One region of the Aeromicrobium sp. SP1 genome, then DNA from elsewhere that is predicted to be linked to it. Evidence: predicted binding sites of a transcription regulator. Region 1 holds the regulator's gene; the other holds the start of a gene.

Region 1 (15,022 bases):
GGTCGATCGCGTCGACGTACTTCTTCTGGTTGAGCGTCTTGGGTCGGATCGTGCGGCCGCGGCTGGACAGGATGTTGAGGCTCAGGACGTCCGCGGGACGCTCCTGCGTCTCGGCGCGGAGCATCGCGATGGAGCGTTCGACCGTCTCGGCGGTGAGCGCCTGGCCCGTGCGGACGATCGTCACGAGCTCGTCGACCAGTCGCTCGACCAGGGCCGCCTCGGCCGGGTCGCCGGTCACCGTGACCTCGTTGCCTCGCGCGTGGATCTGCGCCTCGAACGAGGACTCCATGAGCCGCAGGAACTCGTCCGCGGGACCGAAGAGGGACACGAGCGGGATCGAGACGGGGATCGAGAAGGTGTGCCGCGCCGCGGTGGAGTCGTCAGTCATATGCCGTCGATTCTACCGGCTGCGCGCGAGTGGGGGGTGGGGTGACGGTTTACCACGGTCCCTTGGTTCGTCCAGTCCTACCTCGGTGAATTCACCGAGGGAGGAGCGGAAGTGCCAAGGGAGGTACTCAGGCGAGGAAGAGTTTCGAGACGTCGACCCCGGCCAGCACGTGGGCATGGGCATGGAAGACGGTCTGGCCGGCGTTCGCGCCGGTGTTGAAGACGAGGTTGTAGTCCTCGTAACCCTCCTGGGTGGCGATCACGCGCGTCTGCGCGAGCAGCTCGGCCGCGATCGCCGGCTCGGCGGTGGCGAGCGCCGCGACATCGCGTTCGTGCACCCTGGGGACGACGAGCACGTGCACCGGAGCCTTGGGGTTGATGTCGCGGAAGGCGATCGTGTGCTCGGTCTCGGCGACGATCTCCGCCGGGATCTCGCCCGCGACGATCTTGCAGAAGATGCAGTCAGCAGCCATGCGCCGACTCTAGCGACCTGCAGCCGCCGTCCTCCCCCGGCACTTCCTGTCCTCCCTCGGTGAGTTCACCGAGGGAGGAGGGGACGAACCAAGGGACCGTGGTAAACCGGCACCCGCGCGGGCCCGGCCTACTTGAAGGCGTCGCGGATGCGGCCGAAGACGGAGCGGGAGGAGTGGCCGAGCACGGGGTCGGGGTGCTCCTCGTCGCGGGCGACGGCGAGCTTCTCCAGCAGTTCGCGCTGCTCGTCGTCGAGGTCGCGAGGAGTCTCGACGACGACCTGGACCGTGAGGTCGCCGCGGCCCGAGCCGCGCAGGCGCTGGACGCCGTGGCCACGGGCCACGACGGTCTCGCCCGACTGGGTGCCGGCGGGGATGTCGATGCCGACGGTCTGGTCGAGACCCTCGAGGTCGGTGCGCTCGGCGTCGAGCGTCGGCAGGTCGATGCGGGTGCCGAGCGCCGCGGCGGTCATCGGCACCGTGACCTGGCAGACGAGCGAGTCGCCGTGCCGCGTGAACACGGGGTGGCCGGCCACCTTGATCTCGATGTAGAGGTCTCCCGCCGGGCCACCGCCCGCGCCGACCTCGCCCTCGCCGGCCAACTGGATCCGGTTGCCGTCGTCGACACCGGCGGGCACGTTCACCTGGAGGCTGCGACGCGAGCGGACGCGGCCCTCGCCGGCGCACTCACGGCACGGGTCGGGGATCACGGTGCCGTAGCCGTGGCACGTCGGGCACGGCCGCGACGTGCGGATGTCGCCGAGCAGCGACCGCTGGACGTGCTGGACGTTGCCGTGACCGTGGCACGTGCTGCACGTGACCGGCTCGGAGCCTGCGTTCGCACCCGTGCCGTGGCACACGTCGCACGTGACGGCCGTGTCGACCTTGATCTCGCGCGTGATGCCGAAGGCGGCCTCGGCGAGGCTGATCGAGAGCCGCAGGAGGGCGTCCTGACCGCGCTGCGTGCGCGGGCGCGGACCACGGCCCTGCGTCTGGCCGAAGAACGCGTCCATGATGTCGTCGAAGCTGAAGCCCTGGCCGAAGCCGCCGCCCATGCCGCCGGCCGACAGCGGATCGCCGCCGCGGTCGTAGACCGAGCGCTTCTGCGGGTCCGACAGCACCTCGTAGGCCGTCGTGACCTCCTTGAAGCGGTCGGACGCGTCCGGCGCGTCGTTGACGTCCGGGTGCAGCTGGCGGGCCAGTCGGCGGTACGCCTTCTTCATCTCCTCGGGAGTCGCCTCCCGGGACACGCCCAACAGCTCGTAGTAGTCCTGTGCCATGTACCTTCCCAGGTCCTCTCAGCCGTGCCCGACGATGCGGCCGACGTAGCGGGCGACCGCGCCGACGGCGGCCATCGTGGCGGGGTAGTCCATGCGGGTCGGGCCCACGGTGCCGAGGTGGGCGAGCGACTCGCCGTCGGACCCGTAGGCGCTGGAGACGACCGCGGTCCCCACAAGATTCTCGTGCCCCGTCTCGAGGCCGATCCGCACGCGCGGGCCGGTGGTGGCCTCGCCGAGCAGGTGCAGCAGCACGACCTGCTCCTCCATCGCCTCCAGCACGGGCCGGATCGCGGTGTCGAAGTCGGCGCCGAAGCGCGCCAGGTTCGCGGTGCCGCCGACCGCGATGCGCTCGTCGGAGCGCTCGTTGGAGAACGTGTTGACGAGCGTCGTGACGATCGCGGAGACGACGGGGCGGTCGTCGGCCTCGAAGGTCTCGATCAGCTCGGCCAGGCGCATCGACGCCTCGGGCAGGCGCTCGCCCAGCGTCGCGCGCACGATGCGCGACTTGAGGTCGGCCAGCAGCTGCTCGCCGGGCGTCGAGACGAGCTCGACGATGCGCTGCTCGACCCGTCCACTGCTCGTGATGACGACCACGAGGACGCGCGCCCCGTCCAGTCCGACCAGCTCGACGTGGCGCACGGTGGAGCGCGTCAGCGAGGGGTACTGGACGATCGCGACCTGGTTCGTCAGCTGGGCGAGGATCTTGACGCTGCGCATGACGACGTCGTCGACGTCGACCGCACCGGACAGGAAGGTCTCGATCGCGCGGCGCTCGGCCGGCGAGAGGGACTTGACCTCGGCCAGCCGGTCGACGAACAGCCGGTAGCCCTTGTCGGTCGGGATCCGGCCGGCGCTCGTGTGCGGGGCGGTGATGTAGCCCTCGTCCTCGAGCGCGCTCATGTCGTTGCGGATCGTGGCCGACGAGACACCGAGCTGGTGCCGCTCGAGCAGGGCCCGCGATCCCACCGGCTCCTGCGTCGCGACGTAGTCCTCGACGATGGCGCGCAGCACGTTCAGGCGGCGGTCCTCGGTCATGAGGCACCTCCTGGGTCTCGTCGGGGGGTCTGGCACTCGCCGTGGTCAAGTGCCAGTCTACCGACCGGTGTGGCTTCGCTCGCCGTCACGACCCCCGTGAAAGCCTGTCGGGGTGAGTGAGGTCTCCGTGCGCCCCGACGGCGCGATCGAGGTCAGCGACGGGGACGACGTCCTCGTCTACACCCCCTACGCGGTCACGGGGCCCGACGGCACGACGATCGCGCACGAGTCGCGCGGCGGTGCGATGGTGTCGGTCTGGGCCACCTCCGTGGGCGATGCCTTCGTCGAGGTCTCGCACCTGGGCCACGGACCGGAGGGTGGCGAGCTCGTCATGGTCGTCACCCGGCCCGGCCAGTCCCCCGTCGTGGCGCTCGGCGCGCTCGTCGGCGACGACGTGCCCGACACGGTCCCGGAGTCGTGGCCCACGGCAGTCGACCTCGCGGTCGGCCTCATCGTGGACGAGACGATCGACAGCGGCACGCGCGACGACGTCGAGGCCTTCCACCAGCGGCTGCTCGGGGTGTTCTTCGGTGGCTGATCGCTACGGCTCGGACGTCCTCTCCGGTGACTGGCGTCGCCCCGCCCGCGGCCGCTCGACCGAGCAGGCCGCCGATCCGGGTCTCGTCGTCGAGGAGGCCACGACGGGCTTCGTCGGCGAGGTCATGCGGGTCGAGCGCGACCTCGGCACCGTCGAGCTGGAGGACCGCCACCTCACCCGCAAGGTCTTTCCCCTCGGACCCGGCTTCCTCGTGGAGGGCCGGCCGGTCGTCCTCGTGGCACCGACTCCGAAGGGTCCGGCGGCACCGACGCGCACGGCCTCCGGCTCGCGCGTCGCGGCTGACACCCGGGCGAGAGTCGCACTGCCCAGCCGGATCTTCGTCGAGGGCCGTCACGACGCCGAGCTGGTCGAGAAGGTCTGGGGTGACGACCTGCGCGCCGAGGGCGTCGCGGTCGAGTACCTCGGCGGCATCGACGACCTCGAGCAGGTCGTGCGCGAGTTCGCTCCGACGCGCGAACGGCGGCTCGGCGTCCTGGTCGACCACCTCGTGCCCGGTTCGAAGGAGTCCCGGATCGCCGCGGCGATCACGAACCCGCACGCCCTCGTCGTGGGTCACCCCTTCGTGGACGTGTGGCAGTCCGTCAAGCCCGACCGCCTCGGCGTCGCCGCGTGGCCCGTGATCCCCCGCGGCACCGAGTGGAAGCACGGCGTGTGCGCGGCCTTCGGCTGGCCGCACGCCGACCAGGCGGACATCGCCCGGGCGTGGAAGCACATCCTCGGCCGCGTCGGGTCGTGGACCGACCTCGAGCCGGCGTTCCTGGGCCGCGTCGAGGAACTGATCGACTTCGTCACCCAGCCGTAGACGAGGGACGGCGCGCCAGCTGCCACTTCCACAGGCCGACCGACATGAGCCCGAGCACGATCGGACCCAGGATCGTGACGACGCGCCACACGACGAACCCGGCAAGCAATGCGGCCTCGTCGGCACCCGCGTCGATCGCGAGCAGCGTGGCCACCACCACGGCGTCGAGGATGCCCAGCCCCGAGAACGGGAACAGCGTCAGCGGGTAGGCCACGAGGAACGCCACGAGCACGTCGATCGCAGGGACCTCGGTCGCGGTCACCCCGACGAAGCGGATCGACATGACGATCAGGGCCGCGTCGACGACGACCATCGCGACGAGGGCCAGCAGTGAGCGCGGCAGGGCCCGAGGCACCCGGTCGACCACTCGGCCCCGGAAGTCGGTGGCCCAGGCCGACCACCCGTCGGGATCGACCGTGGGGCGGATCCGGACGGCGAACCGGCCCAGTCGCCGCGCGAGCCCGACCGTGAACGCCTCGCCGCGGAACGCCAGCCAGACGACCGTGAGCAGTGCGACGCTGACCGTTCCGCTCACGACGGCAGGCACGAACTCGCCGAGGTGGAACGTGCCCAGCAGAAGCATCACGAGCACGCCGAGCAGCGGCGCCCCGAAGCGCACGACGTAGAACGACAGCGTGTTCATGACGGTGCCGGCCAGACCCGACGTCGACGGGATCCCCCACGACGTGAACATCGCGAGCCGCATGACGATGTCCGACGGCGGCGGGGCGACGGTCGTCATGAGGATCGCCGCCTGGTCGTTCTGCATCGCCCGGAACGGCGTGCAGCCGGGGATGAACAGGGCCAGCGGCATGGCGTTGAGGAACTGCCGGAGCAGCAGGACGACGACGAGCAGCGCGAACTGCCACCACTCGAGCCGGCCGATCGCATCGGCGACCTTGGCCCAGTCGACGTCGCCGAGCAGCCCTCGGATGACCAGCACGATGACGACCACGAGGACCGCGATCAGCGCCAGCCGGACCCATCGGCGCTTCGGCTCGGGCGCCGGCTCGAGCGGCCCGCCGAGGTCAGGGGCGTCCTCAGTCATCGAGCGGGTCTCGGATGATCGGACAGGTCATGCAGTGGCCGCCACCGCGACCGCGACCCAGCTCGGCGCCGACGATCTCGACGACCTCCACGCCCGCATCGCGCAGCAGCGCATTGGTGGGGGTGTTCCGGTCGTACGCGAACACGACCCCCGGCGAGGTCGTCACGACGTTGTTCGCGTCGTCCCACTGCTGGCGCTCCGAGTCGTAGGAGTCGCCGCCGGTCTCCACGACGCGCAGGTCGCGCAGGCCCAGCTCGCGCGCGACGACCGTGAGGAACCCGTCCTGCTCGGCCGTGACGTCGAGGCCGCCGTCGTCGCCGGGACGCAGCGTGTACGTGCGGATCGCCCCGACGATCTCGGGGTAGATCGTGACGAGGTCGCGATCGGCGAACGTGAACACCGTGTCGAGGTGCATGGCCGCGCGCAGCCGCGGCAGGCCCGCCACGACGACGACGTGGGCGGTCCCGGTGTCGAACAGGACCTTGGCCACCTGGGTCACGGCCTGCCGGGAGGTGCGCTCGCCCATGCCGATCAGCACGACGCCGTTCCCGGGCACCATGACGTCGCCGCCCTCGATCGACGCCGCGCCCCACTCCAGCTCCGGGTCGCCCCACCAGACCGTCGAGCCGACGAACTGCGGATGGAAGTCGTACACGGCCTTCATCAGCATCGTCTCGTCGTGACGGGCCGGCCAGAAGAGCGGATTGAGCGTCAGACCCGACCCGATCCAGCACGTCGTGTCGCGCGTGTAGAGCGTGTTCGGCAACGGAGGCATGAGGTACTCGTGGCCGCCCTGGGCGTTGCGGACGAGGTCGTCCATCCCCGCACTCAGCTCGTGCGGCAGGTCGTGGGTCGTCATCCCGCCCAGCAGGTAGCGCGCGAGCCGGGCGTCGGGCAGCTCGTCGAGGAACGAGCGGGTCTCGTCCACGAGGCCCAGGCCGACCTCGTTCGCCACGATCTTGCGGTCGAGCAGCCACGACCTCGCCTCGGGGATCGCCATGGTCTCGGCGAGCACCTCGTGCAGCTCGAGCACCTCGGTGCCGCGATCGCGCATCGCATCGACGAACTCGCGGTGGTGCTCCTGCGCCTTCTCGACCCACAGGACGTCGTCGAACAGCAGCTCGTCGCAGTTCGACGGGGTGAGGCGCTCGTGCGCCAGCCCGGGCGCACAGACCAGCACCTTGCGCAGACGGCCGACCTCGGAATGGACGCCGTACGCTGCGGAGGGCAGCTCGGCTGCGTCGCCGGTCATGGCCCGAACGTATCCCCTCCGGGTCCCGCCGTGCGCGCTACTCGCCGACGACCTCGAGCACGACGCGGTCGGCCATGAGCCGGCCGGTCCGCGTGAGAACCATGCGGTCGCCCGCCGCCTCGAGCCAGCCGGCCGCGACGAGTGGGGCCACGTCGCCGAGCAGCCGGGTCTCGATGCCCTCGGCCAGTCGGATGCGCAGCATGACGTCCTCGAGGCGTCGGGCCTCGGCGTCCGGCCGCTCGCCGTCGGCCCGAGGCGACTCGCCCGCCGCGAGGCGCTGGGCGTACGCGGCGGGGTGCTTCACGTTCCACCAGCGCTCGCCGTCGACGAACGAGTGGGCGCCGGGCCCGATCCCCCACCACTGGCCGCCGTTCCAGTAGCCGATGTTGTGGCGGCACTGCGCCGCGTCGTTCGTGGCCCAGTTCGACAGCTCGTACCAGCGCAGGCCGCCCGCCGCGAGCAGGTCGTCGGCGAGCAGGTACTTGTCGGCCGTCTCGTCGTCGTCGGGCATGACGACCTCGCCGCGACGGACCTTGCGGGCGAAGGCCGTGCCGTCCTCGACGATCAGGGCGTAGGCGCTGACGTGGTCGGGCTCCATCGCGAGGGCGTCCTCGACGGTGCGCCGCCAGTCGTCCACCGACTCGGTCGGCGACCCGTAGATGAGGTCGAGGCTGACCTGCTCGAACCCGGCCTCGCGCGCCCACGCGACGGCGCGCGGCACGTTCTCGGGGTCGTGCGTGCGGTCCAGGACCCGCAGCACGTGCGGCACCGCCGACTGCATGCCGAACGAGATCCGAGTGAAGCCGCCGGCCCGCAGCTCGGCGAGCGAGGCGGGGGTGACGCTGTCGGGATTGGCCTCGGTCGTGACCTCGGCGCCGGGCGCCAGTCCGAGCCGGTCGTCGACCGCCCTCAGGAAGCGCACGAGGTCCGCCGACGCGAGCTGGGTCGGCGTGCCGCCACCGACGAAGACCGTGTCGACCGTCCGCTCCGGCACGAGCTCGAGCTCGCCGAGGGCCGCGTCGATGTAGGTCGCGCGGGACGCGCCCGAGACCTCGGGTCCGCCGAGGTCGTCGGCCGTGTACGTGTTGAAGTCGCAGTAGCCGCACCGCACGGAGCAGAACGGCACGTGCAGGTAGATGCCGAACGCCACCCTCCCAGCCTAGGAGGGTGGCGTTCGCGGCGGTCGGCGGTCAGGCGTAGAAGCCCTCGAGGATCTCTCGGTGGTTCTCCTCCACGACCCGACGCTTGACCTTGAGGCTGGGCGTGATCTCGCCGGACTCGACTGTGAGGTCGTGGTCCAGGACCTTCCACTTCTTGATGGTCTCCCAGCGGTTCAGCTTGCTGTTGAGCTCCTCGACGTCCTTGGCGATCTGCGCCTGCATCGCGTCGGACGAGACGACCTCGGCGTACGACTTGCCGCCCATGCCGTGGCCCTCGGCCCACAGCGCGACCGCGTCAGGATCGAGCGTGATGAGCGCCGAGCAGAAGTTGCGCTCGTTGCCGTGCACGATCATCTGGCTGGCCAGCGGGCAGACCGCCTTGAACGTGCCCTCGATGTGCGACGGCGCCACGTACTTGCCGCCGGACGTCTTGAACAGGTCCTTCTTGCGGTCGGTGATCCGCAGGAAGCCCTCGGCGTCGAGCTCGCCGATGTCGCCCGTCGCGAGCCAGCCGTCCTCGGTCAGCGCGGACGCCGACTCGGACTCGAGGTTGTGGTAGCCGAGCATGACGCCGGGACCCTTGATGAGGATCTCGCCGTCCTCGGCGATCTTGAGCTCGGTGCCGGGGAACGCCTGGCCGACCGTGCCGATCCGGAAGTCGTCAGGATGGTTGACGACCGATCCCGCGGAGGTCTCGGTCAGGCCGTAGCCCTCGAGGATCAGGACGCCGGCGGCATGGAACCACTCGGCGATGTCCGTCGACAGGGCGGCCGCGCCGGAGATGAAGAACCGCACCCGACCGCCGAAGCGCTCGCGGACCTTCGTGAAGACGAGCTTGTCGGCGACCGCGTGCTGGAGCTTCAGCGGCAGCGGCACGGAGCGACCCGCGCGCTCGAGCCGCGAGACCTTGAGGCCGACGCCCTCGGCCCAGCGGAAGAGCTTCAGCTTGGGGCCGCCCTCCTCCTCCATCATGCCGACGATGCGGCCGTAGGCCTTCTCGAAGATGCGCGGTGCCGCGCCCATGAAGGTCGGCTTCACGACCGCGAGGTTGTCGACGATCTTGGGCACGCGGCCGTCGACGGCGCACGGGAACCCGACCGCCAGCTGCGTCGTCATGAGGACCTTGCCGAACGAGTGCGCCATCGGCAGCCAGCGGAACTCCAGGTCGTCGATCGACATGATGCCCTGGGCCGCGGTGGCCGTGCCCTCGTACGTCCAGCCGCCGTGCGTCAGCCGGACGCCCTTCGGGCGGCCCGTCGTGCCGGACGTGTAGATCAAGGTGGCGAGCGACTCCGGCGTCGTGGCCGCGACCCGGTCGCGGACGACGGACGGCTCGTCGGCGAGCCGCTGCTCACCGAGCAGGACGAGGTCGTCCAGCGAGATCACCCAGTCGCCGTCGGCCTCGCCGTCGTAGACGACGACCTTCTCGACGCTCGGCAGCTCGGACCGCTTCTCGCGCAGCTTGGCGACCTGCTCGTCGTCCTCGGCGAAGACCACCCGGCTGTCGGAGTCGGCCAGGATGTAGGCCACGTCGTCGGCCACCGAGCTGGGGTAGACGGTCGTCGTCGCGGCACCGGCGGCATTGATCGCCAGGTCGGACAGGATCCACTCGATGCGCGTGCCCGACGCGATCGCGACGCGCTCCTCGGGCTCGATGCCCAGGGCGACGAGGCCCGCGGCGATCTTCGTGACGCGGTCACCGGTCTCGGACCAGGTGATCGAGTGCCACGTCTCGTTCTCGTCGGGGAAGCGGAACGCCTCGCGGGGTCCGGACTTCTCGACGCGGTCGTAGAACATCTCGCCCACGTTGCGGGGTCGGTTCTCGATGAGTTTGAGCTGGTCGGCGGTGGCGACGGCCATGAAATGTTCTCCCGGGGACGGTCGGAGGAAGGATGTGATGGCCGTCACCCTACCGGGCGGTAGGTGGGTCCCACCACGGTTTTCCCGCGGCCGGACCCACCCACCATCGGTGTCAGCCCGCGACCGCGGCCGCCCCGAGGTCGGGATCATCGGTGAAGAACCCGTCCATTCCGGCCGCGAGGAAGGCCCGGATCTCCCCGACGAGATCGCCCACCGCATTCGGGTCGTCGCTGCTGCGGTACTCGGCGGGCAGGAAGGTGTTCTCGCGCCGGAACGTCCAGCCGTGCACCGTCAGCCCACGGCGGTGCGCGTCGCGGATGACGGAGGTCGGCTCGCTCAACCGGTTGTCGGCCGTGCGCGGGATCATCACGTTCTTGCACAGGCCCACGCCGTCCGCGTACCGATCGATCGCCGCGAGTCCGTCGGGGGTCACCAGATCGGCGTAGGTGCGCGGATCGCCGGCGGCGACGAGGTCGTACGGCGCTCCGCTGCAGTCGACCAGCTGCACGATCCGGTTCCGGCTGAGCCGGTGCAGCTCGCGCAGGTTCTGCGTCTCGAAGCTCTGCAGGAACACGCGGTCGTCTCGGTGGTCCAGCCCCGCCTCGCCGAGCGCCCTCACGAGCGGCTCCTCCAGCGACAGGCCGACCGAGTCGAAGTACGTCGGATGCTTGGTCTCCGGGTAGACCCCGACCGTGCGGCCGTCGCACGTGCGCGACCGCCGGGCCAGGTCCAGCACCTCGTCGAGCGTCGGCACCGGGTACAGCCCGTCGAACGCCGCGTTCCCGGGCCGCGTGCCGGGGATCCGCTCCTTGGCGCGCAGCGTCCGTAGCTCGGCGAGGGTGAAGTCCTCGGTGAACCACCCGGTGATGGCCCGGCCGTCGATCGTCCTGGTCGCCCGGCGACTCGCGAACTCCGGCTTGTCGGCCACGTTCGTCGTGCCGCCGATCTCGTTCTCGTGCCGGGCGACCAGGACCCCGTCCTTCGTCGCGACGAGGTCCGGCTCGATGAAGTCGGCGCACTGGCGGATCGCGAGCGCGTACGAGGCGAGCGTGTGCTCCGGCCGGTAGCCCGAGGCCCCCCGGTGGGCGATGACGGTCTCACCGGTCCCGGCGACCCGCTCGCGTCGCAGGTCGATGATGTCGATCTCGGTGTCGTCCGGCGTGCCCGGCACGCGGGCGTCGTTGCCCGGGTAGTTGTTGTCGTTCGCGATGAGCAGGCGGCCGTCCTTCAACTGCACGATCGTCTCGAAGGACTGCACCGGCAGCGAGAACGGGTCCCCCGTCCCGTAGCCGTCGCCGGCGCCGATCCCGCTCGGATTCGCGATCTTCAACGCGTCGAGCACCAGCTCCTTCTCGACGAATCCGCTGCGGTCCCGGTGGTCGAGGTCGACCCGGTAGACCTTCTTGGTCACGGCCTGGTCGCCCTCGAAGTCGTCGCGCTCGGCGACGAGCAGCTCGTGCCGACCGACCGTGAAGGCGTCGGCCACGAGGTTGGCGTCGGTGTCGACCTCGTACGCCCACGTCGCGCCGGTGTACCGGTTCCTGACCGTGTCGAACTCGTGGATCCAGCGGCGCCGCTTCTGGGTGTCGTCGTTCAGCGCTCCCTCCAGCACCGGATAGAGGTACCGGCCGTCGCGGCTGCCGGCCATCGCCTCGAAGCCCTTCGAGTTCGGCAGGTTCGCCGTCCCGCTCAGGTGCGGGTTCGAGGGCGACTGCACCCCCGGCAGCGGCACGGGCGTGTCCAGCAGCACGCCCGTGGCGCTGACGTGCAGCAGGAACGGGCCGAACTCCTCACCGATCCAGAACGAGCCGTCGGGCGCCCGCACGATCGACTCGACGTCGAAGTCGGCGCCGGTCAGCAGGCGGTCCTTCGTGTCCCCGTTGACGATCGGGAACCCGGCCTTGCGACGGGGGTCGCGCAACGAGACGAACCGGTCGACGCGGATCCGGCCGGTGCCGCCCTTCGCGGTCTGCCACTGCGGGGTGACGCGGTAGATCCGCAGCAGGAAGTCGTTGGAGTTCGCCTTGGCTCCGAAGCCGTTGTCGGGCAGTCCCCAGAAACTGCCGTCGCCGTTGTCGATCACGGCGGAGAAGCCCGGGATCACCTGGCCGGCGAACGGACCCTGCCGACCGTTGGCGGCCGTGGCCTTCGCCCCCGACGGCGGCCCGGCCTCGAGGTGGTCGGCCGACAACGTCGCTCGCGCCACGAGGGTCGGCACGGTGACGGTTCTGGTGCGGGGTTCGTGACCCCGGGCCGCGTGGGCCGGGGTCATGGTGCCGGCGCACACGGCACCGGCGGCGATCATGGTGAGCAGAGTCCGGGCTGCTCGTCCCCCGATTCGAGTCATGCCACCGACGCAATCGGACCAGCCCGACCTCCCGGCCAGCGCAGGGTGAAGGGTGGGTGAAGTTTCCTGGTGGTCAGGTGACCCGGGACTCGCCCGTCGAGAGTGCCGCGATGAAGGCTTCCTGGGGGACCTCGACGCGGCCGACCATCTTCATCCGCTTCTTGCCCTCCTTCTGCTTCTCCAGCAGCTTGCGCTTGCGGCTGATGTCGCCGCCGTAGCACTTGGCGAGGACATCCTTGCGCAGGGCACGGATGTTCTCGCGGGCGATGATGCGGGCGCCGATCGCGGCCTGGATCGGGACCTCGAACTGCTGGCGCGGGATGAGTTCCTTGAGCTTGCCGGCCAGCGCCACGCCGTAGGCGTAGGCATTGTCGCGGTGCACGATCGAGCTGAAGGCGTCGACGGGCTCGCCCTGCAGCAGGATGTCGACCTTGACGAGGTCCGCGGCCTGTTCGCCGGCGACCTCGTAGTTGAGCGAGGCGTAGCCCTTCGTGCGCGACTTCAGCGCGTCGAAGAAGTCGAACATGATCTCGCCCATCGGCAGCGTGTAGCGGATCTCGACTCGGTCCTCGGACAGGTAGTCCATGCCCTCGAGCACGCCGCGGCGGGCCTGGCACAGCTCCATGATCGCGCCGATGTAGTCCGACGGAGCCAGGATCGTGGCCTTGACGAACGGCTCGTAGACCTTGTCGATCTTGCCGTCGGGGTACTCGCTGGGGTTCGTGACGACGATCTCGGAGCGGTCCTCCATCACGACGCGGTAGATCACGTTCGGGGCGGTCGAGATGAGGTCGAGGTTGAACTCGCGCTCGAGCCGCTCACGGACGATCTCCAGGTGCAGCAGCCCGAGGAAGCCGATGCGGAAGCCGAAGCCCAGCGCGCCGGACGACTCGGGCTCGAACTGCAGGGCGGCGTCGTTGAGCTGGAGCTTCTCCAGCGCGTCGCGCAGGGTCGGGAAGTCGTCGCCGTCGATCGGGTAGAGCCCCGCGAACACCATGGGGTTCGGATGGGCGTACCCACCCAGAGGTTCGGTGGCGGGCCTGACGCTGGAGGTCACCGTGTCGCCCACGCGCGACTGGCGCACCTCCTTCACGCCGGTGATGAGGTAGCCGACCTCGCCGACGCCGAGGTGGTCCTCCTTGAGCGGCTCGGGGCTGATGACGCCGACCTCGAGCATCTCGTGCACGGAGGCCGTCGACATCATCTTGATCTTGTCGCGGTGGCTGAGCTTGCCGTCGAACACCCGGACGTAGGTGACGACGCCGCGGTACGTGTCGTAGACCGAGTCGAAGATCAGCGCGCGCGGCGGGGCGTCGGGGTCGCCGGACGGCGGCGGGACGTCGTCGACGATCTTGTTCAGCAGCGCCTCGACGCCCTGACCGGTCTTGGCCGAGACGCGCAGGACCTCGTCGGGGTCACCGCCGATGATGTGCGCGATCTCCTCGGCGAACTTCTCCGGCTGCGCGCCGGGCAGGTCGATCTTGTTGAGCACCGGGATGATGTGCAGGTCCGCGTCGAGCGCGAGGTAGAGGTTGGCCAGCGTCTGGGCCTCGATGCCCTGTGCCGCGTCGACCAGCAGGATCGCGCCCTCGCACGCGGCGAGGGACCGGCTGACCTCATACGTGAAGTCGACGTGGCCGGGGGTGTCGATCATGTTGAGCACGTACGCCGTGCCCGCGTCGTCGCCGTCGCTCTTCACGAAGGGCATCCGCACGGCCTGGCTCTTGATCGTGATGCCCCGCTCGCGCTCGATGTCCATGCGGTCGAGGTACTGCGCGCGGGCGGCCCGCTCGTCGACGACGCCGGTCAGCTGCAGCATGCGGTCGGCGAGCGTCGACTTGCCGTGGTCGATGTGCGCGATGATGCAGAAGTTGCGCAGGACCGCCGGGGGCGTCGCGCCCGGACGCGGAGCCTTCGTCGGGCTCACCACAGCACGGCGATCAGGATGTTGGCGGTGACCAGCACGAAGGTCGCACGGGCCAGCGGCGTCGGCTGGGGCTTGCGCTCGGCGATGAAGGCGACCACCGTCGCGACGAGCGCGATCACCAGCTTGGTGGTGATCTTGGCGTAGTCGTAGTCGCGCAGGTCGGCGGCCGAGCCGATCCCGACGAGGGCGACGCCCACGACCAGGGCCGTGGCGATCGCGTGGAACGCGCCCTTGCGGATGGTGGAGCCGATGGGATCGGTCAGCACCAGAGCACCGATCCAGCACAGGACATGGATGGCGACGAGGACGGAATACAGCACGCTCACGGGCCAATCCTAGGTGGCGGTGCCGGACTGCCGGGCGGCGCGGGCCGGGCCGGCACACGATTTGAGGAGCCACCGCCCGCACTGGTAGCATTGACGATTGCGTGTCCCGCCCAGCGATCGACGGGCGTGGGCGCGACCAAACTCTTTGCAGGACACATTCACCGCAGAACGAAGAAAGAACAGGTTTGCCGTGGCGAACATCAAGTCGCAGATCAAGCGCAACCGGCAGAACGAGGCCGCGCACGAGCGCAACAAGTCCGTGCGCTCGGCCCTGAAGACCTCGGTCCGCCGCTTCAACGAGGCCGCTGAGGCGGGCAACGCCGACGAGGCCAAGGTGCTCGCCAACGATGCCGCCAAGAAGCTCGACAAGGCCGCGTCCAAGGGCGTCATCCACAAGAACCAGGCAGCGAACCGCAAGTCGGCCATCGCCAAGAAGGCCGCCGCGCTCTGAGTTCGCGCACGAGAGCCCCGCACCGGTGGTGCGGGGCTTTTGTCGTGCCCGGGCGACCTGGCCTCAGGAGGCGCGGGACCGGGCGACCGCGACGTCGATGATCATGCGCTCGACGGCG
Region 2 (15,022 bases), 260 kb from region 1:
GGCCCCATCGTCCTCGTCGGGCACTCGATGGGCGGCATGGCGATCATGAAGCTCGCGTCGACCCACCCCGAGCTGTTCGGCGAGCACGTCGCCGGCGTCGTCCTGATGAGCACGAGCGCGGGCAAGCTCATGCGCCGCAGTCCCGCGCTGCGGTTCGCGGCGCCCATGATCAAGGCCGCCACGCCGCTGCTCGACTGGGGCCGCGAGTTCAACAGCTACTCGGTCATCCGGCGCTGGGCGTTCGGCCCCCACGCCGACCCGGCCGTCGTCGACATGGCCAACGAGATGATCCTGCGCGCCCCGACCTCCGTGGTGGTGAACTTCTACGGCAACTTCGTCGAGCTCGACCTGGGCGAGGGACTCGCCACGATCTCGCGCTGCCGGACCTCGGTCGTGTGCGGCACGAAGGACGTCATGACGCCGTTCTCGCACAGCCGCTGGATCGTCAAGAACATCGCCGGCGCCGAGCTCGTGCCGGTCAACGAGGCAGGACACATGGTGATGCTCGAGGAACACGAGCAGGTGACGGAGGCGATCGAGCGCGTCCTCAAGGACATCGCGTGACCCGCGAGCTGGACGTCGACCTCGTCGGTCCCGACCGGGCCGAGGACGTCGTCGGCGTGATCCACCGGGCCTTCGCCGCGCGTCCTGCGCTCGACCCGCCGGCGACCGCCGGTGACGAGACGATCGAGTCGGTCGCGGCGGTGCTCGCCTCGGACGGCGGTCTGCTCGCCACGCGGCGCGGCGTCCCGATGGGCGCGATCCTGTTCGACCGGTCCCGTCCCGGGGCGCTCGGCCTCAAGCGCGTCAGCGTCGATCCGCACGGTCGCGACCGCGGCGTCGCCTCGGTCATGGTCGGCGTGGCCGAGGACGTCGCCGAGGAGGCGGGCCACGACGGGATCTGGCTGCACGTGCGCGAGGAGCTGCCCGGCAACGTCCGGTTCTGGCAGCGGCGGTTCTACCTGCCCCAGTCGCGCACGGGCACGACCGTCGAGATGGGCAAGACCCTGTGGCTCGCGCGCGAGGTGCCCGACGCCGACGCGATGCGGGACCTGGCCGGTCGGGTCGCGGGGCTGCTGCGCGCGGGGGACCTGCTCGTGCTGACGGGCGACCTCGGCGCCGGCAAGACGACCTTCACGCAGGGGCTCGGCGCGGCGCTCGGCGTGCGTGGTCCGATCACCTCGCCGACGTTCGTCATCGCGCGGACGCATCCCAGCGAGGTGGGCGGCCCCGACCTGGTGCACGTCGACGCGTACCGCCTCGGTGACGCCGCGGAGATCGACGACATCGACCTGGACGCGTCGACCGACAGCTCGGTCACGGTCGTCGAATGGGGCGCCGGCATGGCCGAGCAGCTGTCCGACAGCTGGCTCTCGCTGACGATCGAGTCGCGCTCCGTCTCCGACGCCGATCCGCTCGGAACCGCGTCGGGCATCGAGTCCGACGACATGCGCGTCGTGACCGTCCGCCCCCACGGTCCGCGCTGGCTCGGCGTCCCGCTCCGCTCGACGCTCCTGGGCGCCTAATAGGGTTGCGTCGTGCTCCTGCTCGCCTTCGACACCGCCACACCGGCGATCTCCGTGGCCGTCCATGACGGCTCCCGGGTCGTCGGGTCCGCGACCGGCGAGGGCGCGATGGCGCACGGCGAGCTGCTGGCGCCCGCGATCGCGACCGCGCTGCGCGATGCCGGTGCCGCCCCGGCCGACCTCACCGACGTCGCCGTCGGCGTCGGGCCGGGACCGTTCACGGGCCTGCGCGTCGGCGTCGTCACCGCACTCACCCTGGGCCGGACCCTCGGGCTCGCCACGCACGGCGTGTGCTCGCTGGACATCGTGGCCGCGCAGGCCGCGCCCGACCTCGACGGCGAGTTCGTCGTCGCGACCGACGCGCGCCGCAAGGAGGTCTACTGGGGCCGCTACGCCGCCGACGGGTCCAAGCTGACCGGTCCCGACGTCGACTTCCCGGACACCGTCGCCGCGTTCGGCCTGCCCGTCGTCGGCCGCGGCGGACAGGTCTACGCCGAGCGGCTCGCGTGGGTCGAGTCGGCGCCGCTCGACCCCTCGGCGGGCACGCTCGCCGAGCTCGTCGCATCGGGTCGGGCGAGCGAGCTGCCGCTCGAGCCCCTCTACCTGCGTCGACCCGACGCGACCCCCCAGGTCGCGCCACCACGGCCATGATCCGGGCGGCCGGTCTGCGCGACCTCGACACCCTCGAGTCCATCGAACGCGCCAGCTTCGGGCCCGACGCCTGGACCGCCGCCCAGATCCGTGAGGAGCTCGTCGGCGATCGCATCGTGCTGGCCGTCATCGACGAGTTCGGCGTGCGCGGCTACGCGTCGGTCCGCCTGTTCGCGCCGGACGCCGAGCTGATGCGGATCGGCGTCGGCCTGGGATCGCGACGCCAGGGCGTCGGGTCGCACCTGCTGGCCGCCGTCGAGGACGCCGCCCGGACGCGAGACGCCGACCGGATGATGCTCGAGGTCGCCTCCGACAACGAGGCCGCCCTGGCGCTCTACCGTGCGGTGGGCTACACCGAGTCGGGGCGCCGCCGCTTCTACTACCGCTCCGGCGCCGACGCGATCCTCATGGAGCACTGGCTGCGGTGAACGATCTCGTCGAGACGATCCGGGACTGGCCGTGGGTCTGGGCCTGGCTCCTGTTCTTCGTGATCGTGCTGCTGCGCGCCGGAGGCACCTACGGGATCGGACGGGCGATCGCGGCCGGAGTGGTGCATCGCCGCGAACCCGGTGAGCGCACGCTCGCGGCGATGCGCACCGTCGAGCGGTGGGGTCCGCCGGCGGTCACCCTGAGCTTCTTCACCATCGGCGCCCAGACCGCGGTGAACCTCGCCGCGGGCCTGGCGCGGATGCCCTTCCCGCGGTACCTGACGGGCCTCGTGCCCGGCGCGATGATCTGGGCGACCGTCTGGGCGACGATCGGGATGACCGCGCTGCTGGCCGTGTTCACGGGCGGTGCGCAGCGGCTCGCGTGGATCCTCGTGCTCGTCATCGTCGTCGTCGTCGCCGGCCTCGTGGCCAGGGCGGTCCGTCTGCGCGATTGACGTGCGTGCCCCCGATTGCGTGGCAGTCTGGAGTCATGAGTGATCCGCGCAACCGAGCCCCGGCCCCCGCCCAGTACATGAGCCAGGACCAGGACGACGACACGTTGCTCGGACGCGACACTCGCGATCCGTTGGACGAGGGCCTCAGCGCCCCCGAGCGCTGGTCGGCCGGCGAGGGCTTCGGCACGACCGCCGACGAGGCCGTCGTCGGCGAGTCCTTCGAGCAGCGGCTCGCGCAGGAGGAGCCCGACCTCGACCCCGAGGGTGAGTGGCACGAGGACGACCTCGACGACGGCGAGGTCGGCTCACGCCGGTCCGGTCGCCTCGTCGAGCCCGGCACGGGCAGCGGCGAGGACGTCGTCTCGGAGCTGTTCGGCTCGGACGTCGGCGTCGACGGTGCCGGCGCCAGCGCCGAGGAGGCCGCCGTGCACATCGTGGGCGACGACGACTGAGCCGTTCTCGCGTCTCCTCCGGGTCGTCGCACGTGCACTAGGGTTCCCCCATGCGCGACCTGACGTACCCGCCGATCATCGTCACGGCGAAGTCGTTGTTCAAGGTGCTCGGGATGAAGTTCCAGACGTCCGGAACCGAGCACATCCCGCGTGAGGGTGGCGCGATCCTGGCCTCCAACCACGTCAGCTACGTCGACTTCGTCTTCAACGGCCTGGCCGCCCAGCCGTCCAAGCGGCTCGTGCGCTTCATGGCCAAGAAGGAGGCCTTCGACCACGGCGTCTCCGGGCCGATCATGCGGTCGCTGCACCACATCCCGGTCGACCGGGCGCAGGGCGAGGCCTCGATGGCCGCCGCCGTCGAGTACGCCCGCTCCGGCGAGATCGTCGGGATCTTCCCCGAGGCCACGATCAGCCGCTCGATGGAGGTCAAGCAGCTCAAGACGGGGGCCGTGCGGATGGCGGCCGAGGCGGGGGTCCCGCTCGTGCCGATGATCGTGTGGGGCACGCAGCTGCTCAAGACGAAGGACCACGAGTCCGACCTGTGGGGCCGCGGCAGGACCGTCGCCCTGCACGTCGGCGAGCCGATCCCGGTCACGGGCGAGGACCCCGTCGCCGAGACGGCGGCCCTGCACCTCGCGATGAGCGAGTTGCTCGACAAGGCCATCCGCGAGTACCCGATCTCGCCGGAGGGTCAGTGGTGGGCCCCGGCCCGGTACGGCGGCACGGCTCCCACGCCCGAGGAGGCCCGTCGCCTCGACGCCGAGGAACTGGCCGCGCGCGTGGCGAAGCGGGCGCAGCAGGACTGACGGCGCCCACCGGGCACAATGGTGCGGTGAGCGAACCTCTGGTCCTGGGCATCGAGTCGTCGTGCGACGAGACCGGTGTCGGGATCGTGCGGGGCACGACCCTGCTGGCCCACGCCGTCGCGTCGAGTGTCGAGGAGCACGTGCGGTTCGGCGGAGTCGTTCCCGAGGTGGCCAGTCGCGCGCACCTGGAGGCGATGGTCCCCACGCTCGAGCAGGCCTACGCGCAGGCGGGTCTCGACGTGCGCGACGTCGACGCCATCGCGGTCACCAGCGGGCCGGGCCTCACCGGTGCGCTGCTGGTCGGCGTGGCCGCGGCGAAGGCGCTCGCGCTCGCCCACGACAAGCCGCTGTACGGGGTCAACCACCTCGCCGCCCACGTCGCGGTCGACCAGCTGGAGCACGGCCGCTACACCGAGCCGACGATCGCCCTGCTCGTCAGCGGCGGTCACACCGAGCTGCTGCTCGTGAACGACATCGCCACCGACATCACGCTGCTCGGGGGCACGATCGACGACGCCGCGGGCGAGGCCTTCGACAAGGTCGCGCGCCTGCTCGGACTGCCGTACCCCGGCGGTCCTCAGATCGACCGGGTCGCCCGCGAGGGGAACCCGAAGGCGATCGACTTCCCGCGCGGACTGACCACGGGTCGCGACCTCGACCGCTACCGCTGGGACTTCTCGTTCTCCGGCCTCAAGAGCGCCGTGGCGCGCCACGTCCAGCACGAGCAGCGGATGGGCCGCGAGGTCGTCGTCGCCGACATCGCCGCCTCGTTCCAGGACGCGGTGTGCGACGTCCTGAGTCGCAAGGCGATCCAGGCCTGCCTGGCCCACGACGTGCCGCGGCTGATCCTCGGTGGCGGCGTCGCGGCCAACGGCCGACTTCGCCAGTTCGTCCTCGAGCGCGCGGAGCAGGCCGGCGTCGACGTGCGCATCCCGCCGCCGTCGCTGTGCACCGACAACGGCGCGATGGTCGCGGCGCTCGGTGCCGAGGTGGTCCGCCGTGGCATCGCGCCCTCGCCGCTCGACCTCCCGGTCGACTCCGGCCTGCCGGTCACCCGCATCGTCGCCTGAGGACGCGCTCGGTCACCCGAGGTGGCGGCGGAACCGCACGACGTCGCCGGGGCGCACCTGGGCGAGCAGGTCGGTGTCGGAGTCGGCGACGACCGCGATGACGGGGTAGCCACCGGTCACGGGGTGATCGGGGCCGAGGACGACGGGCCGACCCGACCCGGTCACCTGGATGCTGCCGCGCACCACGGGCTCGCTCGCCAGCTCGCCCGGGCGTGAGCGCTCGAGCGCGGGACCGTCGAGCCGCACCCCGATCCGGTCCGAGACCGGATCGACCCGCCACGGTGTCGTCAGCAGGCTGTGCAGGGCCGCCGGGGTGAACCAGTCGTCGCGCGGTCCGGGAACGACGCGCGCGACGAGCTCGCCAGCGGGCAGGTAGGCCGGGAAGGTGTCGGTCGACGAACGGCCCCGATCCGGACCGGCGGCGAGCTCGGCACCGACCCCCAGCGGCGCGGGGCCGAGCGAGGCGAGCGTGTCGAACGAGCGGCTGCCCAGGACGGCGGGCCCCTCGAATCCACCCGCGATCGCCACGGTCCACCGCAGGCCCACGACGGGCGCGCCGAGTCGCAGCACCTCGCCCCGGTGCAGCGCGAGGGCCCGTCCCGCGGAGACGGGTCGTCCGTCGACGAGCACCGGACCCGTGGCACCCGTGACGGCCACGACGTGCGCCGCCGTCGCGACGAGCGCGAGGCCGCCACCGAGCGCCTCGACCACTGCGTGGTCCTCGTGGTTGCCGACGAGGGAGTTCGCCTCGCGCAGGGCGCGCCGGTCGAAGGCCCCCGACGGACCCACCCCGAGGTGGGCCAGTCCCGGTCGGCCGAGGTCCTGCACCAGCGCCAGCGGGCCGGGCTCGAGGACGCGCAGGCTCATCGGCGCACCTCCACGAAGCGGACGGTGTCGCCGGGCTGCAGCAGCGCGGGAGGCTCGCGGTCGAGGTCCCACAGCGGCGCGTCGGTCCGGCCGATCAGCTGCCAGCCGCCGGGGGAGGGCCGCGGGTAGATCCCGCTGAAGGGTCCCGCGAGGCCGACCGACCCGGGCTCGACACGTGGCCGAGGCCGCTCGAGTCGCGGGACGTGCAGGCGTGGGTCGCCGTCGGTCAGGTAGGCGAAGCCGGGTGCGAACCCGGCGAAGCCGACGGTCCAGGTCGTGCCGGTGTGGGCCGCGACGACCTCGTCGACCCCGAGTCCGCAGTGCCGTGCGACGTCCGCGAGATCCGGCCCGTCGTAGACGACCTCGATCGCGACCTCGCGTCCCGACGGCGCCGCGACGTGGCTGACGTCCGTCGCGGCGACGAGGGAACGCAGCTCCGCCGGGCGACCCCGCAGCAGGACGGTCGTCGCGCCGAGGGCGGTGGGCACCCGGTCGCGCAGGGCGGCCTGCCAACGGCGCGCCTCATCGGCGTCGTCGCAGTCGAGCAGGACGGCACGATCGCCGCAGGGCAGGACGCGCATGTCAGCTGAAGGACCGGACGCTGACGTCGGCGGACTCCAGGGCGGCGCGTACCCGCGCGAGCAGGCGCTCGGCGCCGGGGCTGTCGCTGTGGACGCAGATCGAGTCGACGGCCCCCAGCAGGGAGAGTGCCTGGGCCGCCGCCGCGTCGGGGTCGGTCAGCACGGCGCCGGGCCGGTCGCGGGGGACGAGCCCGCCCTCGTCGTCGTACGCCCGGTCGGCGAAGCCCTCGCGGACGATCGGGACCCCCTCGGCCTCGGCGAACCGCAGCGCGAGCGACGTGGGCATGCCCACGAGGGACAGCGGAGCGGCGTCGACGAGCATCGCCTCGACCATCGCGGCGGCCTGGCCCTCGTCGTGGGAGATCCGGTGGTAGAGCGCGCCGTGCGGCTTGACGTAGGTGACGATGCCGCCGACCGCGTCCGCCAGCTCGGTCAGGTGGTCGACCTGCCGGCGCACCTCCTCGGTGAGGTCACGAGGAGGCAGGTCCACGGCACGCCGACCGAAGCCCTCGCGGTCGCGGTAGCCGACCTGCGCGCCGATCGCGACGCCGTGCTCGACGGCGGCCGCGCACGTCGCGCGGATCAGGTCGTCGTCGCCGGCGTACGCGCCGCAGCACACGTTCGCGCTCGTGACGAGTCCGAGCAGCCGCTCGTCCTCGCCGGACCGCCAGCGCTCGGCCGACTCGCCGAGGTCCGCGTTGAGGTCGACTCGCCCGCCCATGGCCCGACCGTACCGCGATCACGCGCGGCACTGGTCGCTCTCAGCGGAGCGGGCGGACGAGAAACGCGGCGCCCTCGCCCGCGGCGCGGGTGAGCACCACGGTGGCGGTGATCGCGCCCTTTAGCCCGAGACGGCGGACCAGCTGCTCCGGGACGACGTCGACCCCGCGCTTCTTGACCGTCAGCGTGCCGACGTCGCGGGCCCGGAGGGCGGCCTTGAGCGGCTTCTCGCGGAACGGCAGCTCCTCGACCACCTCGAAGCACCGGCCGAGAGGGCCGTCGTACGCCGTGTCGGTGGTGACCCACGCGATGTGCGGATCGAGCAGTCGTCCGCCGAGGTCCTGCGCCAGCTCGGCCACGAGCCCGGCGCGGATCACCGCGTCGTCGGGCTCGACGAGGTGCGACAGCGGCGTGCCGACCTCGGCGACCTCGCCTCGCGACGTCAGCGTCGCCCCGGCGGGCAGGACCGTCGCGCGCCGGGTCGCCTCGAGGTCGAAGCCCGCGCCCCACAGGCACGCCTCGACCAGGTTGCCGCCGTCGCTGACCCACTCGGGCTGCACGCCCGGCGACACGGCGTCGTGCGCGATCCCGGGCATGACCTTGGCCAGCGCACGCCCCCGCAGCAGGTCGGTCACGAACTCCCACGAGGGGACGAGGCCGTCGAGACCGAACGTCCGTCCGCGCCCGTCGCGTCGCGCGGGATCGACGAAGGCGACCTCGGCGTCCGCGATCGCGGCCGTCGTCGCGTCGCCGACCTCGACCGTGCCGCGGAGGCCGAGGGCGTCGAGGTTCGCTCGCGCGATCGCAGCGCGCACGGGGTCCTGCTCGATGCCGCGCACGGCCAGACCGGCCTGCGCGCACGCGACGAGGTCGCCCCCGATGCCGCAGCCGAGGTCGGCGACTGCGGTCGCGCCGAGCTCCGCGAGGCGCTGGGCGCGGTGGGCCGCGACCGGCCGGCGCGTCGCCTGCTCCAGCGCGTCGTGGGTGAAGTACATGCGTGCGGCATCGGCGCCGAACTTGGCCGCGGCCTTGCCGCGCAGGTGGTTCTGGGTCACGGCGGCGGCCACGAGGTCGACGGGATGGTCGCGCCGCAGCCGGGTGCCCAGCGCGAGGTCGGACTCGATCCCGGCCCGCTCGTGGACCTCGGCCAGCAGCGCCTGTCCTACGGGGCCCAGCAACTGCTCGAAGGTCGCAACGTCCACGAGGGCAGTCTGTCAGCGACGACCACCACCGGGGATCCTGACGAGGGCGAAGCCCGAGTGGGCGGGCCCGGCGGAGCTCTGCGGAGCCGGAATCGAGCGCGAAGCGAAGCGAGCGCGTCCCGCCCAGTTAGCAGTCTGTTGGGTCGAGTGCCAGCCGGTGCTACGCTGACGACTGGCACTCTGACGTCACGAGTGCCAGACGTTCTTTCACCCATCCGAAAGGGGAGGTCGACCAGTGTCGGTCACCATCAAGCCGCTCGAAGATCGCATCGTCATCAAGGCCGCGGAGGCCGAGCAGACCACCGCGTCGGGGCTCGTCATCCCCGACACCGCCAAGGAGAAGCCGCAGGAGGGCGAGGTCGTCGCCGTGGGCCCCGGTCGCGTCAGCGACTCCGGTGAGCGCATCCCCGTCGACGTGGCCGTCGGCGATCGCGTGCTCTTCAGCAAGTACGGCGGCACCGAGGTCAAGCACGGCGGCGCCGATTACCTGATCCTCAACGCCCGCGACGTCCTCGCGGTCCTGGCCTGATCGGCGGCTGGAGCACCCATGCCCAAGATCCTGGAATTCGACGAGAGCGCTCGTCGCGCCCTCGAGCGCGGTGTCGACAAGCTCGCCGACACCGTCAAGGTGACCCTCGGCCCGAAGGGCCGCTACGTGGTCCTCGACAAGAAGTGGGGCGCCCCGACCATCACGAACGACGGTGTCTCCGTCGCCCGTGAGATCGAGCTCGATGACCCCTTCGAGAACCTTGGCGCGCAGCTGGCCAAGGAGGTCGCCACCAAGACCAACGACATCGCCGGTGACGGCACGACCACCGCCACGGTGCTCGCGCAGGCCATGGTCCACGAGGGCCTGCGGGCCGTCGCGGCCGGTGCCAACCCGGTCGGCCTCAAGAAGGGCATCGAGGCGGCCGTCGAGGCCGTGACCAACGAGCTGCACGTGCGGGCTCGTGAGGTGGCCTCGGTCTCCGACATGGCCGCCGTCGCCACGGTCTCGAGCCGTGACGCCGTGATCGGCGAGCTCATCGCCGAGGCGTTCGACAAGGTCGGCAAGGACGGTGTCATCACCGTCGAGGAGTCCAACACCATGGGCACCGACCTCGAGTTCACCGAGGGCATGCAGTTCGACAAGGGCTACCTGTCGCCGTACATGGTCACCGACACCGAGCGCATGGAGGCCGTCCTCGACGATCCCTACATCCTCGTCAACCAGGGCAAGATCTCGGCCATCGCCGACCTCCTGCCGCTGCTGGAGAAGGTCGTCCAGTCCGGCAAGAACCTGTTCATCATCGCCGAGGACGTCGACGGCGAGGCGCTCTCGACGATCGTCGTGAACAAGATCCGCGGCACGTTCACCTCCGTGGCGGTCAAGGCTCCGGCCTTCGGCGACCGTCGCAAGGCGATGCTGCAGGACATCGCGACCCTGACCGGCGCGACCGTCGTCACCCCCGACGTCGGCCTCAAGCTGGACCAGGTCGGCCTCGAGGTGCTCGGCACGGCGCGTCGCGTCGTCGTCACGAAGGACGACACGACGATCATCGACGGCGGCGGCGACACGGCCGAGGTCGAGGGCCGCGTGGCCCAGATCAAGGCCGAGTTCGAGCAGACCGACTCCGAGTGGGACCGCGAGAAGCTGCAGGAGCGGCTCGCCAAGCTGGCCGGTGGCGTGTGCGTCATCCAGGTCGGCGCGGCCACCGAGGTCGAGCTCAAGGAGAAGAAGCACCGCATCGAGGACGCCGTCTCGGCGACCCGCGCGGCCATCGAGGAGGGCATCGTCCCCGGTGGCGGCTCGGCCCTCGTGCACGCCGTCGGCGTGCTGGACAAGGACCTGAACCTGTCCGGCGACGAGGCCCTCGGCGTTCGCATCGTCCGCAAGGGCGCCGACGCCCCGCTGGAGTGGATCGCCCGCAACGGCGGCGTCTCCGGCGAGGTCGTCGTGGCCAAGGTCCGCGAGTCCGGTGAGGGCTACAACGCGGCCACGGACGAGTACGGTGACCTGCTCGCGCAGGGCATCCTCGACCCGGTCAAGGTGACCCGGTCGGCGCTCGCGAACGCGGCGTCGATCGCGGCCATGCTGCTCACCACCGAGACGCTCGTGGTGGACAAGCCGGCCGACGACGAGGGCGACGCCCACGCCGGTCACAACCACTGACCGACCACCGTCACACGAAGACCCCGGACTCCGGTCCGGGGTCTTCGTGCGTCCCGGGACCACCAGATAGCCTTCCCGCGACATGAGCCTCACGATCACGGCCGAGTTCGAGCGTGCGCGGGGCGTCCTCGACTCGGGCGGCCACCTGTTCCTCACGGGCAAGGCCGGCACGGGCAAGTCGACGCTGATCCGGCACTTCATGGCCGGGACGGACCGTCGCGTCGTCGTGGTGGCGCCGACCGGCATCGCGGCCCTCAACGTCGAGGGCTTCACGATCCATCGGCTGTTCTCGTTCCGGACGACGACATCGCTGGAGGACGTGCGCTCGGGCGACTACCGCCCGATGCGGTTCGCGCGGACGCTCAAGTCCCTGCAGACCTTGATCGTCGACGAGGCGTCGATGGTGCGGGCCGATCTGTTCGACATGCTCGCCGCCGCCCTGGAGCGGTTCGGCCCGCGGCCCGGGACGCCGTTCGGCGGCGTGCAGGTCGTCCTCGTCGGCGACCTGTTGCAACTGCCGCCGGTGGTCGAGGACTCGCTGACGTCGCACTTCGCCGGGCACTACGAGACGCCGTACTTCTTCTCGGCGCACGCCTTCGACCGGGCGGCTTTCCCGACGGTCGCGCTGACCACGGTGTTCCGCCAGCTCGGTGACGAGCGGCTCACCGGACTGCTCAACGCCGTGCGCGAGGGCGTGCTGCTCGACCACGCCCAGGCGGACCTGAACGCGCGGGTCGATCCGGACTTCGAGCCGCCGGACGACGAGCTGTGGCTGACCCTCGCTCCCTCGAACCGGATCGTCACGGCGCGCAACCGGCAGCGCCTCGAGCAGCTCCCGGGCGAGGTCGTGGAGAGCGTCGCCGTCGAGTCCGGGGACCTCTCGCTGTTCGACGCCCCGACCGATCGCGTGCTCGCGTTCAAGGTGGGCGCGCAGATCATGATGCTGTCGAACGACTCGGGCGACCGGTGGGTCAACGGGACGCTGGGCCGGGTGAGCGGTGTCGAGCGGGTGGACGGGGACCTCGAGGTCGAGGTCGAGTTCGGCGACGGCAGCACCGCGACGGTGGGGCCGTTCGCGTGGGACGTCCTGCGTCCGGTCGTCGAGGACGGCCGGATGACCAGCGAGGTCGTCGGCACCTACACGCAGCTGCCGTTCAAGCTGGCGTGGGCGATCACGATCCACAAGAGCCAGGGCCAGACGCTGGAGCGGCTCGTCGTCGACCTCACCGGCGGCGTCTTCGCCGCGGGCCAGGCCTACGTCGCGCTGAGCCGCGCCACGACGCTGGACGGACTCGTCCTGAAGCGACCGATCGAGCCGCGGCACCTGCGCACGGACCGTCGGATCGTCCGCTACCTGCACGAGTCGACCGATCTCGCCGGCCCGACCCGGTTCTGCGCCCTGGCGATCTCGTGCGTCGGCGACGAGGGCACGTTCTCGCGCCCGCGCCCCGTCGAGCTCGCGGTGGCCTTCGACGACGGCACGGCGATCAGCACGCTCGTGAACCCCGAGCGCGATCTGGCCGACGCCCGCTCCGCCTATGCGATCACGGCCGACGACGTGCTGCTCGCACCGACGTTGCCCGAGGCGTGGGCGACGCTCGCACCGCTGCTGGAGGGTCTCACGCCCGTGGGGATCGGTGTCGACGAGGAGTTGGGCAAGGTCGACTTCGAGCTCAAGCGACTGAAGCGGGTGCTGCCGATGCCGTTGGGCGTCGACGTGCCGGCCTCCTCGCTGATCGACACGGAGCGCAGGGCGTGGCGGTCGACGCACGCCCTGGACAGCGCTCGCGCTGCCCTCGCCGCGCACGACCGGCTCGGGGACGCGCTGGGCACCGGCACCCCGTTCGCGCTCGCGGGACTCGTCGAGGACGCCCCCGGCTACCTGCTGACCCGCGACGGCGACGCCGAGACACCGCACTCCGAGGCGATGCCGACCCTGTCGGCGGTCGCCGAGGTCGGCCGCACGATCGGTCGCCTCCTGCTCGACGGCGCCGAGGTCGGCGACCTGCCCGCCGCTCCGCGCGACGGGGCGGGCCGGGTGGCCGGCGCCGCGGTGGCCGAACGGCTGGCCACCGTGGCCACGAGGGCGTCCCGGCTCTCGCCCGAGCTCCTGGTGCGCCTGCGGAGGGTCGAGCAGTGGCTCGGGGTCGCCTTCGCCGAGGACGTGGTGGCGGCCGCCGCAGATCCCGAGGTGGGGGAGATCCTCGTGGCGGGTGCGAGGGTGTGCTTCACGGGCTCAGCGATCGGTCCGGACGGCCGGGTCTGGAGCCGGGAGGACATGACCCGGCTCGCCGTCGAGCACGGGTTGCTGCCCGTGAACAGCGTCACGAAGACCCGCTGCGACGTCCTCGTCGTCGCCGAGGTCGGCACGCAGTCGGGCAAGGCCCGCAAGGCCAAGGAGTACGGCACGCCGGTGCTGGCCGCCGACGAGTTCTTCGCGTGGGCCGCCACGGACTAGGGCCGCACGCGGGCTGTGGCCTGAGTGCTCTCCTGTGACTTCTGTGGTGAAGCGCGGCGAGGCGTCATCGAGTGTTTCGAATCTCGTGACGCAAGTCACGCCGTATGTTACATTCCGAATGTCACATCGTTTCCGTCCGAGGAGTCCGCCATGACCGTCATCGACGATCGCGCCGCCGTCGAGTTCCGCCAGTCCATCGACAAGGGCACCGAACTGGAGCGTCTTCTGGAGTCGTCCGCCGTCCTGTCGTACGACCCGGACCGCGAGATCGACTGGGCCAAGCCCCTGGACGAGAAGAAGTACGGCCTCAACCCGGAGTGGTCGACGCTCTACGGCACCGACCTGTGGGACCGGATGACCGAGGACCAGCGCCGCGACCTGACGCGCCACGAGGTCGGCTCGATCATGAGCACCGGCATCTGGTTCGAGACGATGCTGCAGTCGATGGTGCTGCGCTCGCAGTACTCGGCCGACTACGGCGACCCTGAGTTCCGCTTCGCGCTCACCGAGATCGCCGACGAGTGCCGCCACTCGCTCATGTTCAGCAAGACGTGCTCCAAGATGGGCGTCCCGCACTACCGCCCGCGCCGGCTCTTCCACGAGCTTGCCCGCGCCTTCCGCACGATCGCCCCGCCGGAGCAGTGCTACGCCGCGATCCTCGTCGCCGAGGAGGTCCTCGACATCATGCAGCGCGACTGGATGCGCGGCGAGAGCGTGCTCGAGGAGGTGCGCACCACCTCGAAGATCCACGTCGTCGAGGAGGCGCGCCACATGAAGTTCGCGCGCATGGAGATCATCGACCACCTCGCCGGCAAGTCGAAGGTCCGCCGTCACCTCGGCGCGATGATCACGTCGATCGTCGCCGCGATCATCGTCGAGTCGCTCGTCAACGACGACGTGTACGCCAACGTCGGCCTCGACCCGCGGGAGGCGAAGGAGGCGGCGAAGGGCAACGTCCACCACCAGAACCTCATGCGGATGAGCTGCGTGCACCTCATGGACTTCCTGTCCGAGGCCCAGCTGCTGACTCCCACGTCGATGCGGATCTACCGCACCGTCCACATGCTCTGAGGCCACGGAAGACTCTCGGGAAGCCTGAACCATGGCCTACGCAATCACCCAGTCCTGCTGCAAGGACGCCTCGTGCGTCTCGGTGTGCCCCGTCGACTGCATCCACCCGACGCCCGACGAGCCGGACTTCGGCACCGCCGACATCCTCTACGTCGACCCGCGGTCCTGCATCGACTGCGGCGCGTGCACCGATGCGTGTCCGGTGTCGTCGCCGAAGTCGATCGACCTCCTGCGCGGCGCGGAGCAGGTCTTCGCGCAGCTCAACGCGGAGTACTACGAGCGACGACCCGAGCGACTGAACCCCCAGACGCACACGTGGGACGACATGGGCGGCGACCTGGTGCGGCCGCTGACGGTCGCGATCGTCGGCACAGGTCCGGCGGCCTCCTACGCGGCGCGACAGCTGCTGTTGTCGACCGACGCGAAGATCACGATGATCGACAAGCTGCCCGTCCCCGGCGGCCTCGTCCGTGGGGGCGTCGCGCCCGACCACATGGAGACGAAGCAGTTCCAGAGCCTGTTCGACTGGGCGTTCAAGCACCCGCGCACGAAGGTGCTGATGAACGTCGAGGTCGGTCGTGAC

The links. The regulator HrcA, encoded in region 1, represses chaperone genes, less so after heat shock. The targets are predictions, from matches to a motif close to TTGGCACTCGNNNNNNNCGAGTGCCAA.
Region 2: a site for HrcA is predicted at 8,886-8,912, ahead of groES (co-chaperone GroES). Genes of this name have one in related genera too.

What each region holds. Positions count from the first base shown of each region.
Region 1 covers NZ_JBQVVK010000001.1:1,867,161-1,882,182, forward strand. Annotated here, with positions in the region: gene ACT26F_RS09210 (PhoH family protein) at 1-388, opposite strand, end outside; gene ACT26F_RS09215 (histidine triad nucleotide-binding protein) at 516-860, opposite strand; gene dnaJ (molecular chaperone DnaJ) at 989-2,137, opposite strand; gene hrcA (heat-inducible transcriptional repressor HrcA) at 2,156-3,172, opposite strand; gene ACT26F_RS09230 (hypothetical protein) at 3,285-3,710, shown strand; gene ACT26F_RS09235 (DUF3097 domain-containing protein) at 3,703-4,533, shown strand; gene ACT26F_RS09240 (lysylphosphatidylglycerol synthase domain-containing protein) at 4,520-5,581, opposite strand; gene ACT26F_RS09245 (arginine deiminase) at 5,574-6,833, opposite strand; gene hemW (radical SAM family heme chaperone HemW) at 6,871-7,983, opposite strand; gene ACT26F_RS09255 (AMP-dependent synthetase/ligase) at 8,024-9,853, opposite strand; gene ACT26F_RS09260 (esterase-like activity of phytase family protein) at 9,966-12,158, opposite strand; gene lepA (translation elongation factor 4) at 12,274-14,127, opposite strand; gene ACT26F_RS09270 (hypothetical protein) at 14,124-14,453, opposite strand; gene rpsT (30S ribosomal protein S20) at 14,644-14,904, shown strand; gene holA (DNA polymerase III subunit delta) at 14,968-15,022, opposite strand, start outside.
Region 2 covers NZ_JBQVVK010000001.1:2,129,012-2,144,033, reverse strand. Annotated here, with positions in the region: gene ACT26F_RS10535 (alpha/beta fold hydrolase) at 1-564, shown strand, start outside; gene tsaE (tRNA (adenosine(37)-N6)-threonylcarbamoyltransferase complex ATPase subunit type 1 TsaE) at 561-1,526, shown strand; gene tsaB (tRNA (adenosine(37)-N6)-threonylcarbamoyltransferase complex dimerization subunit type 1 TsaB) at 1,539-2,177, shown strand; gene rimI (ribosomal protein S18-alanine N-acetyltransferase) at 2,174-2,605, shown strand; gene ACT26F_RS10515 (DedA family protein) at 2,602-3,060, shown strand; gene ACT26F_RS10510 (DUF5709 domain-containing protein) at 3,096-3,512, shown strand; gene ACT26F_RS10505 (lysophospholipid acyltransferase family protein) at 3,563-4,318, shown strand; gene tsaD (tRNA (adenosine(37)-N6)-threonylcarbamoyltransferase complex transferase subunit TsaD) at 4,345-5,388, shown strand; gene ACT26F_RS10495 (5-oxoprolinase subunit C family protein) at 5,401-6,255, opposite strand; gene ACT26F_RS10490 (5-oxoprolinase subunit B family protein) at 6,252-6,836, opposite strand; gene ACT26F_RS10485 (LamB/YcsF family protein) at 6,838-7,557, opposite strand; gene ACT26F_RS10480 (class I SAM-dependent methyltransferase) at 7,598-8,758, opposite strand; gene groES (co-chaperone GroES) at 8,994-9,287, shown strand; gene groL (chaperonin GroEL) at 9,306-10,910, shown strand; gene ACT26F_RS10465 (AAA family ATPase) at 10,993-13,368, shown strand; gene ACT26F_RS10460 (AurF N-oxygenase family protein) at 13,519-14,439, shown strand; gene ACT26F_RS10455 (FAD-dependent oxidoreductase) at 14,471-15,022, shown strand, end outside.